DNA from 3 places in the Planococcus kocurii genome. Region 3 is predicted to be linked to each of the others. Evidence: riboswitches for the same ligand, from Rfam matches in the RefSeq annotation. Region 3 holds a riboswitch; each other region holds the start of a gene.
The links. Region 3 has a riboswitch for S-adenosylmethionine ahead of metK (methionine adenosyltransferase). Riboswitches for the same ligand answer to the same signal wherever they lie in the genome.

Region 1 (3,281 bases), 1.3 Mb from region 3:
AAAATCATCTCCGCTGCTATTCAAATTCCGACGTAACGCATGCGCAGTAGCTTGATCACTACCAGGTGCACGCCCTAGACCTAAATCAATGCGTCCAGGATAAATAGTTTCCAATGTACCAAATTGCTCTGCTATAACAAGCGGTGCATGATTCGGTAGCATAACTCCACCTGAACCTACACGAATCGACTCTGTTGCGCCTGCAATATGTCCAATAAGGACAGATGTCGCAGAACTGCCGATACCCGGCATATTATGATGTTCAGCTAGCCAATAGCGATTAAACCCCAATCGCTCCACATGCTGTGCCAACTCCACACTATTTTTAAAGGTCTGCGCTGTTTCTGCACCTTCGTTTATCGGTGCTAAATCAAGCACCGCCAATGGGATATTTTCAAATTTCTTAATATGCATAATTCCGTTCACTCCTATTCTCTTCCATTGTAGCGATGTTTATCTGAACCGTCCCTTTTTTTGCTCAAGCACCGAAAAGCGCAAGCTGCCATGTAGATTCGACGGGCATAAGACGCTCTGGTGAAGTGGCATGTTTTCAGCCACACAGCCGGAGTGGCTTATGACCCGAGAATCTGGCAGCTGGAGCTGGACAACATGAAAAGTGAAAGTGCCTCGTCAGCTCTGACAGGCATAAGACAGACCAGCAGTGTGGCGTTCTTTGCTACGCAGCTGGGTTGACTTATGTCCCGAAGAGCTAGGCACTTGCAACTGGACACCGAAAAGCGCAAGCTGCCATGTAGATTCGACGGGCATAAGACGCTCTGGCGAAGTGGCATGTTTTCAGCCACACAGCCGGAGTGGCTTATGACCCGAGAATCTGGCAGCTGGAGCTGGACAACATGAAAAGTGAAAGTGCCTCGTCAGCTCTGACAGGCATAAGACAGACCAGCAGTGTGGCGTTCTTTGCCACGCAGCTGGGTTGACTTATGTCCCGAAGAGCTAGGCACTTGCAACTGGACACCGAAAAGCGCAAGCTGCCATGTAGATTCGACGGGCATAAGACGCTCTGGTGAAGTGGCATGTTTTCAGCCACACAGCCGGAGTGGCTTATGACCCGAGAATCTGGCAGCTGGAGCTGGACAACATGAAAAGTGAAAGTGCCTCGTCAGCTCTGACAGGCATAAGACAGACCAGCAGTGTGGCGTTCTTTGCCACGCAGCTGGGTTGACTTATGTCCCGAAGAGCTAGGCACTTGCAACTGGACACCGAAAAGCGCAAGCTGCCATGTAGATTCGACGGGCATAAGACGCTCTGGTGAAGTGGCATGTTTTCAGCCACACAGCCGGAGTGGCTTATGACCCGAGAATCTGGCAGCTGGAGCTGGACAACATGAAAAGTGAAAGTGCCTCGTCAGCTCTGACAGGCATAAGACAGACCAGCAGTGTGGCGTTCTTTGCCACGCAGCTGGGTTGACTTATGTCCCGAAGAGCTAGGCACTTGCAACTGGACACCGAAAAGCGCAAGCTGCCATGTAGATTCGACGGGCATAAAGAAATTTTTCTTTTCCTATCCTCCCTTTACTAATCAAGCTAGTTGCCTACCCACTTCTTATATTTGCATTATTTAAAATTCAACACTTGCTTTCTTTCATTAATTGATTTATGATTAGGAACATCTAAACAGAAACACTAAACTTAATAAGATATTTCTTATCTAGAGAGACGGAGGGATTTGGCCCTGTGAAGTCTCAGCAACCAGTCTGACGAAGACTACGGTGCTAATTCCAATAGGCTTCTGCCTAACAGATGAGAAGAATGCATTTCCGGACAGGGGCTTTCTTCTTTATGAAGAAAAGCCCCTGTTTTCTTATTGAGAGGATGAGTAACATGACAAAACACAGCTTGGAAACTTTATTAGTTCAATTAGGCAATCACAGCGATCCCACAACAGGAGCCGTTAATCCGCCCATTTACTTGTCGACAGCCTACGAACATCAAGGACTTGGCCAATCAACTGGCTATGATTATACGCGCACGAAAAACCCGACTCGCTCTGTTCTGGAAGAAGGATTTGCAGAACTTGAAGGCGCAGATGCTGCATTTGCTTGCAGTTCTGGAATGGCAGCTATTCAACTCGTTTTGTCTCTTTTTCGTCCAGGTGATGAATTGTTAGTACCGGAAGATATTTATGGTGGAACATACCGCCTATTAGATCACTTTGCATCAGCTTATAATATTCACCCCAACTACACCGAGTTCAAAGATGTCCAAGACACAGAACAAAAAATAACCATTCATACACGTGCACTTTTTATTGAAACGCCCACCAATCCACTGATGCAAGAAATTGATCTCGTTGCTTATGCCGCATTGGCTAAAAAGCATAAGCTTCTATTAATCGTCGATAATACATTTTTAACGCCCTTCTTCCAACAGCCCCTATTACTGGGTGCAGACATTGTTATCCATAGTGCAACGAAATATATTGGTGGTCATAATGATGTTTTAGCTGGACTTGTTGCCGCTAAAGGCGATCGCATTTGCGAAAAACTGGCAACATTCCATAATTCGGTTGGTGCCGTTTTGTCCCCTTTTGACTCTTGGTTACTGGTTCGCGGATTAAAGACATTGCCTTTACGGATGCGACAGCATGACGCAAACGCGAAAACCATTGCTGAGTTTTTGTCTCAGCAGTCGTCTGTGTCTGATGTGTTGTATCCTGGAAAAGGCGGCATGTTGTCCTTCCGTTTGCAAAAAGAAGAATGGATAGCTCCTTTTCTTGAACACATTAAACTCATCACCTTTGCGGAAAGTCTTGGCGGTGTTGAAAGTTTTATTACTTACCCCGCCACCCAAACTCATGCAGACATGCCTTTTGAAGAACGGACGAAACGTGGCGTTTGCAATCGGTTATTGCGATTTTCAGTCGGGGTGGAACTTGCTGAAGATTTAATTGCTGATTTAGCACAAGCGTTTTCAGAACTAAATAAGGAGGTAGTTGAATATGACCGATCGCATTGAAACGAAGTTTATTCACTCTACTGGAGTCGACCCACAAACTGGAGCTGTCAATGTACCTATCTATTTATCTTCCACTTTTCACCAACAAAGCCTGGATTCGTTTGGACCGTTTGATTATAGCCGTTCTGGAAACCCCACTCGCCTAGCGTTAGAAGAAACCATCGCTAAGCTAGAAGGAGGCAAGCGTGGGTTCGCCTTTTCTTCAGGGATGGCTGCTATTTCCTCTGCTTTTATGCTGTTGTCTTCAGGTGACCATGTCTTAGTGTCAGAAGACGTTTACGGCGGAACTTATCGTTTTATCACGGA
Region 2 (3,281 bases), 1.7 Mb from region 3:
CTCTAGAGCCTGTCGTTGGATCTGGTTGTTGTCCTCCGTGTAATAATAATGTTTCTGGTTTAAAGTTTGTCATTTTCTATTCCCCCTGTTTTTTTAGTAGTAACACATGCTAAAGGGGACGAAAAAAGCCCCCTTCGCTAAGAAGAGGGCCGTAAATTACGGAGTTTCCTCCTCTTATCTCTCAGAACCTGTAAATCGATTCTGTAGGAATTAGCACCTTTACAAACAAAATGTCTGTCGGTTGCCGGGCATCACAGGGCCTATCCCTCCGCCACTCTTGATAAGAGTATTTGATTTGATTTTTGATCTTGTTGTGAAGTATAAAAACTTTATTGGCGTTTGTCAAGCTTATTAGTCAAAAAATTTTGAAACCTTGTCTTCTTTCAAACGTTATCTTTTAGTGTAGAGGAGGAATTAATGATGGTCATTTGGATTTTGCTCTTACTGATTACAGGTTATTTTATCGGTTGTTGTCATGGTTCACTTGTTGCACAAGCCGTATCAGGCGTGAACATCAAAAATTCGGGCGTAAAAAATTCCGGTGCTTCTAATGCAGCCATCGTGCTGGGTTGGAAATATGGTTTGCTCGTTGCCTTTATTGACGTTTCCAAAGGCTTTGCTGTTGTTGCGGGGTTACGTTTGTTAGTGGACTTAGGTAGCTTTTCAACTGCAACAATCTGGACCCTATTGTTCGTTGCAGGAGCTGCCGTAATAGTTGGTCATAATTTTCCGTTCTATATGAACTTTGACGGCGGAAAAGGTACAGCATCTGTAATAGGTGTAATGATAGCGCTTGACTGGAAGCTCGGGTTGCTCGGATTATTGTTATTGATCGTTGTTTCACTGGTAACAAATTATCTTGTCATTGGCGTATTCGTTTTGTACGCCGTGTATTTTGTAATTGCCTTTATCCCTGCAGTCGGTCTATGGCCGTTACTAATAGCGCTAGTCCTGTTCACGATGGCTTTATGGAAACATCGAGAAAATATTATCCGAATAAAGAATGGCAGTGAACCTACAGTATCATCAGTTTTTCGAAAGAAACCTACTCCGTCCATTTAGAAAGGAATACAATGAATTTTGAAGATTAAAAAATAAATTTCAATATTCATCTTGACTTTTTTGTTATTCCGCCATAAAGTAGGAATCACGAATCGAATAGCATACATCACTTTCTTATCCAGAGAAACCGAGGGACAGGCCCTATGACGTTTCGGCAGCAGATTTGTTTAACCGCAAAAACTGTGCCAACTCCTGCAAATGCATCCATGCATTTGGAAGATGAGAATTAGATGGTTTCAACAGGAGCCCTCTTTTTTCTTATGGTTAAGAAAAAAGGGGGCTCTTTTTGTCTAGTTTCTCGACGGATTGTGAGCATTAACGATTTGAATAACAATACAGCATGAGGAGGTCTACTTACTATGATTCAATTCGAAGGCGTCGCCAAAACCTACCAATCAGGTAAACAGGAAATCTATGCATTGAACGGCATCGATTTAACTGTCCAAACTGGCGAAATCTACGGAGTTATTGGCTTTAGTGGAGCCGGTAAAAGCTCGCTAATCCGCACTGTAAACTTGCTCGAACGTCCTTCTAAAGGACGTGTATTAATTCACGGAAAGGATATTTCGACGCTATCTAGCAAAGAAATTCGTACTATCAGAAAAGATATCGGTATGATTTTCCAACATTTTAATTTACTCCATTCAAAAACGGTTTATCATAACGTCGCTATGCCGCTCCTGTTAGCTAACACACCGAAAAATGATATCGAAAAACAAGTAAAAGAGTTGCTCGATTTCGTCGGACTTGCAGATCAGGCGCAAAAATATCCAGACCAGCTGTCAGGTGGACAAAAGCAACGCATCGGCATTGCTCGTGCTCTTGCAACGAATCCTTCCGTTCTGTTATGCGACGAAGCAACATCAGCACTTGATCCACAAACGACGAAATCGATTTTGGACCTACTTCGCAAAATCAATAAAGAATACAATATTACCATCCTGCTCATCACACACGAAATGGGCGTCATTCGAGAAATCTGTGACAAAGTGGCCGTGCTTGAAGCAGGGAAAGTTATTGAGCAAGGAAGCGTCTTTAACGTTTTCTCTAATCCACAGCAAGCTACCACCAAACGATTTGTTCGCTCTGTTATGAACGACGAGTTGCCTGAATCGCTGCTAGCACAAATTCAAGATAAACAAAATAATCAGGCCATATACCGGTTGCAGTTTACTGGCACATCAGTCGGTCAACCCTTCATGTCCCGAGTGTCACGTGACTTTAACGTTGATTTGAATGTACTATTCGGCAATATTACCGAATTGCAAGGTGTTCCATACGGCAACTTAATTGTCGAATTCTCTGGAGAGTCAAGCGAAGTGGAACGTGCCTTATCTTCTATTAGGGACAGCACTATTCAAATAGAGGAGGTCATTGATTATGTCCGTTGATTACGAACAAATTTTGGAAGCTTTATGGGAAACCGTCTATATGACAGGTGTTGCGTTTGGATTTTCGTTATTGATTGGCTTTCCTCTCGGTATCTTGTTAGTCGTTACACGTCATGGACATTTGTTGGAAAATGAAATCGTGTCTAAAGTATTGAATGTCGTCATCAATATTTTTCGCTCTATTCCTTTTATTATTTTAATGGTTGCCATTATTCCATTAACTCGGCTCATTGTCGGTACATCGATTGGTACAGCTGCAGCCATCGTTCCACTAGTTTTCTATGCGGGGCCATACATTGCTCGGTTAATTGAAAACTCTTTGCTTGAAGTCGATAAAGGTGTGATCGAGGCCGCACAAGCAATGGGTGCCTCTCCGTTGCAAATTATTTTTCGCTTCTTGATTCCCGAAGCGTTAAGTTCACTTGTTCTTGCTTTGACAATCGCTGTAGTTGGACTTATTGGTGCTTCTGCAATGGCTGGCGCTATTGGCGGCGGTGGTCTTGGGGACTTAGCCATTACATACGGATATCAACGATTCGACACGGTCGTAATGTTCATCACAGTAGCTATTTTGGTCATACTGGTACAAGGCGTTCAATCTTTTGGAAATGTATTATCGAGGCAAGTCAGACGTAATTAGTAAAATACACCTTAAAAATGGAGGAATTACTCATGAAAAAAATTTTAACAGCAACATTACTTTTACTACTGGTATTCATTTTGGCTGCTTGCGGAGACGATAGCAATGCACAAGGCAAAACGACCGTAACACTTGGTATTAGCGGTTCGGATACGACGATTTGGGATTATATTGCGGACAAAGCGGAG
Region 3 (3,281 bases):
TTTTTTCATTTCGCCAGCGTACTCAGTGCCGCCGATCAAAATAATGCCTTGCTCCATCGATACAATGATAAATGTTTCAGAAGCTGTACCATCAACTGCAGGGTCTGCTTGAAAAGTCGGAGCGTACACAACTGTGAATTCAGCTTCGTGTGTTTGCAATTCTTCAGCTGTAGGCCGGATGAACAATTGGTGAGCAAATAGATTATGCCATGCGTATTCATTGATTGTTTGGATGGGCACACGTGATTCATGGTCGGCTCCGGCAAATCCTTTGAATACATAAAGCGCATCTTTGTCTTTAAGGTGCTTAATCACTTTAGCGTAAAGCTTTTCAAATACTTCGCTTGAAATCGGACGGTTCACATTGCCCCAGTCGACTTTGTTTTTAGAACTTTCTTCTTCCACCATGTATTTGTCTTTCGGTGAGCGGCCAGTATATTTTCCTGTTTCCGCTGTTACAGCACCTTCCCGAGTTAATACTGCTTCTTTGCGGGATGTTGCCGCTTCCACTAATTGTGGCACTGATAATTGAACATGCACATTTTGGCCAGTCAAAAGATCTTTTAAATCGTTTGCAAAGTTCACTGAAGTCATATATATGTACCTTCCTTTTCTGTTATTCCCATAATGGGGAGGATGTATATTCGTTCATTAGTATAACACATTAGCTTTATTAGTCTACACTAATCCACTGGGGAAATTAAAAAATATTAGAGGATAGCTCCGACAATACGTAGAATTATTTCTATAATTTCCAAATAGTACTGATGCCTTTTAAAGCGGTTTTCTACAGTGTACAATGGCTTTGTGTGAACAGAGATATTACTGAATAGTTTGGTTTTTTACTTGCGGGAATCTAAAGTTTGGTAGAATAGCATAATCAAAAAATCATTGTTTTTATTTGAAGAATGTAATTTTATTTTCGAAAATTGTTGACATCGCTTTGCTAATTCCGTATGATGAAAAATTGAACGGATACTCTTATTCCGAGCTGGTGGAGGGGGCAGGCCCTATGAAACCCGGCAACCTGCTGCTTTTGCAGTGATGGTGCCCAACCTGACACAAGGTGCACAGACCTTGGATGATAAGAGTGAAAGGTGCTAATGATGATTCTTCCTTTCCTCATGACGAATGAGTGAAGGGATTTTTTTGTGAAATGCCCTTAATCCTCGTGTGAAAGGCCACAAACGGCTTGAAGTTCAATCCAGATTGTCTGGAACGGACTTGACATGGGAAACGAGTACCGTATCAATTTCGAGAGCAATCTCGCAGGATATAAGGAGGAACATTTTTTGAAAAACCGTCGATTATTTACATCAGAATCAGTAACAGAAGGACATCCAGATAAAATTTGTGATCAAATCTCAGATGCTATTTTGGATGCCATTTTAACCGAGGATCCAAATGCACGCGTTGCGTGTGAAACGACCGTTACGACAGGACTCGTTCTAGTAGCCGGAGAAATTACCACTTCTACGTATGTGGATATTCCGAAAGTCGTTCGACAAACAGTAAGAGAAATTGGCTATACGCGAGCTAAATATGGTTTCGACTCAGAAACAAGTGCAGTTCTTACCGCAATCGATGAGCAATCACCGGACATCGCTGCTGGAGTAAACGTAGCGCTTGAATCACGCGAAGGCCAAATGACAGATAAAGAGTTAGACGATATCGGTGCAGGTGACCAAGGATTAATGTTTGGATACGCAAACAACGAAACAGAAGAGTTAATGCCATTGCCGATTTCATTGGCACATAAATTGGCACGTCGTTTGGCTGAAGTACGCAAAGAAGAAATTCTTCCATACTTGCGTCCAGATGGCAAAACGCAAGTGACCGTTGAATATGACGAAAACAACAAACCACTTCGTGTGGATACCATTGTTATCTCAACTCAACATCATCCAGAAGTAACGTTAGAACAAATTCAACGTAATATTAAGGAATACGTCATTAACGAAGTTGTTCCAACAAAGTGGATCGATGAAGAAACAAAATATTTTATCAATCCAACTGGCCGTTTTGTTATCGGTGGACCTCAAGGAGATGCAGGTTTAACTGGACGTAAAATCATCGTAGATACGTACGGTGGTTATGCTCGTCACGGTGGCGGCGCATTCTCAGGGAAAGACGCGACAAAAGTTGACCGTTCAGCGGCTTACGCGGCACGTTATGTTGCAAAAAACATTGTCGCAGCTGGCCTTGCAGATAAGTGCGAAGTGCAACTAGCTTATGCAATTGGTGTAGCACATCCTGTATCGATCGCATTTGATACGTTTGGAACTGGCATCGTTGATGAAGACACATTAGATGATTTGGTACGCGCAAACTTTGACTTGCGTCCTGCTGGAATCATTAAAATGTTGGATCTACGTCGCCCGATCTACAAGCAAACGGCAGCTTACGGACATTTTGGCCGTACGGATGTTGATTTGCCGTGGGAACGTACAGACAAAGCAGCGATCTTAAAAGAACAAGCTGGCGTATAAGTTAACAAAACGAAAAGGACGACTAGGCAGTGATGCCCGGTCGTCCTTTTTTATTGTTACTTTTTTTGGAGTGATTTATAATAAGCTGCTTTTTCTGCATACTCTCGAACAATACGTTCCATATCTTCTTTATCGTCTTCACGAAGTTCGCGGACGACTTTCGCGGGGCGTCCGAGTGCTAGCATGCCAGGAGGGATAACTTTTCCAGGCGGTACGAGACTACCCGCACCAATAAATGCGCCTTCTCCGATTTCAGCGCCGTCAAGAATAATCGAACCCATGCCGACGAGAGCACCTTTACGAACATTGCAACTGTGAAGTGTAACTTGATGGCCAATGGTCACGTCATCTTCAAGAAGCAAGGTTTTACCCGGGCTTTGATGAAGCATGCAGAGGTCTTGAATGTTGACTTTATCGCCAATAATCGTCGGAGAGACATCCCCGCGAATCACCGTATTAAACCACACAGAAGAGTCTGTGCCAATTGTCACATCACCAGAAATTGTGACGTAGTCTGCAATGAAAACAGATGGATCGATTTTAGGGAATTTGTCTTTAAATGGATAAATCATAGCAAAGCTCCTTTAAACAAGATAAGATATTCTTAATCGTAACAAATCAAATCAAAACGTCAAATTAACAGACAACATCAAGAATTGATTAGCAGGGAAAGGAAGTTGGATTATGTGGAAATGGCAGGCTGAAGGATCAGCAAAGGCAGTAGTTGTGTTCATACATAGTGCGTATGAACAACACCTGCGCTATGCATGGCAAATTGAAAAATGGCGATCG

Region 1: linked by a shared signal. The riboswitch ahead of AUO94_RS13230 (methionine biosynthesis PLP-dependent protein) and the one ahead of metK (methionine adenosyltransferase) in region 3 are both predicted to bind S-adenosylmethionine.
Region 2: linked by a shared signal. The riboswitch ahead of AUO94_RS11500 (methionine ABC transporter ATP-binding protein) and the one ahead of metK (methionine adenosyltransferase) in region 3 are both predicted to bind S-adenosylmethionine.

Annotation. Positions count from the first base shown of each region.
Region 1 is NZ_CP013661.2:2,722,821-2,726,101, reverse strand. Features, by position in the region: gene AUO94_RS13235 (LLM class flavin-dependent oxidoreductase) at 1-414, opposite strand, end outside; SAM riboswitch class I at 1,662-1,767, shown strand; gene AUO94_RS13230 (methionine biosynthesis PLP-dependent protein) at 1,842-2,975, shown strand; gene metC (cystathionine beta-lyase) at 2,959-3,281, shown strand, end outside.
Region 2 is NZ_CP013661.2:2,331,107-2,334,387, reverse strand. Features, by position in the region: gene AUO94_RS11510 (O-acetylhomoserine aminocarboxypropyltransferase/cysteine synthase family protein) at 1-73, opposite strand, end outside; SAM riboswitch class I at 172-287, opposite strand; gene AUO94_RS11505 (glycerol-3-phosphate acyltransferase) at 421-1,062, shown strand; SAM riboswitch class I at 1,174-1,288, shown strand; gene AUO94_RS11500 (methionine ABC transporter ATP-binding protein) at 1,422-2,453, shown strand; gene AUO94_RS11495 (methionine ABC transporter permease) at 2,443-3,093, shown strand; gene AUO94_RS11490 (MetQ/NlpA family ABC transporter substrate-binding protein) at 3,126-3,281, shown strand, end outside.
Region 3 is NZ_CP013661.2:536,626-539,906, reverse strand. Features, by position in the region: gene pckA (phosphoenolpyruvate carboxykinase (ATP)) at 1-594, opposite strand, end outside; SAM riboswitch class I at 979-1,091, shown strand; gene metK (methionine adenosyltransferase) at 1,293-2,489, shown strand; gene AUO94_RS02710 (gamma carbonic anhydrase) at 2,546-3,061, opposite strand; gene AUO94_RS02705 (alpha/beta hydrolase) at 3,174-3,281, shown strand, end outside.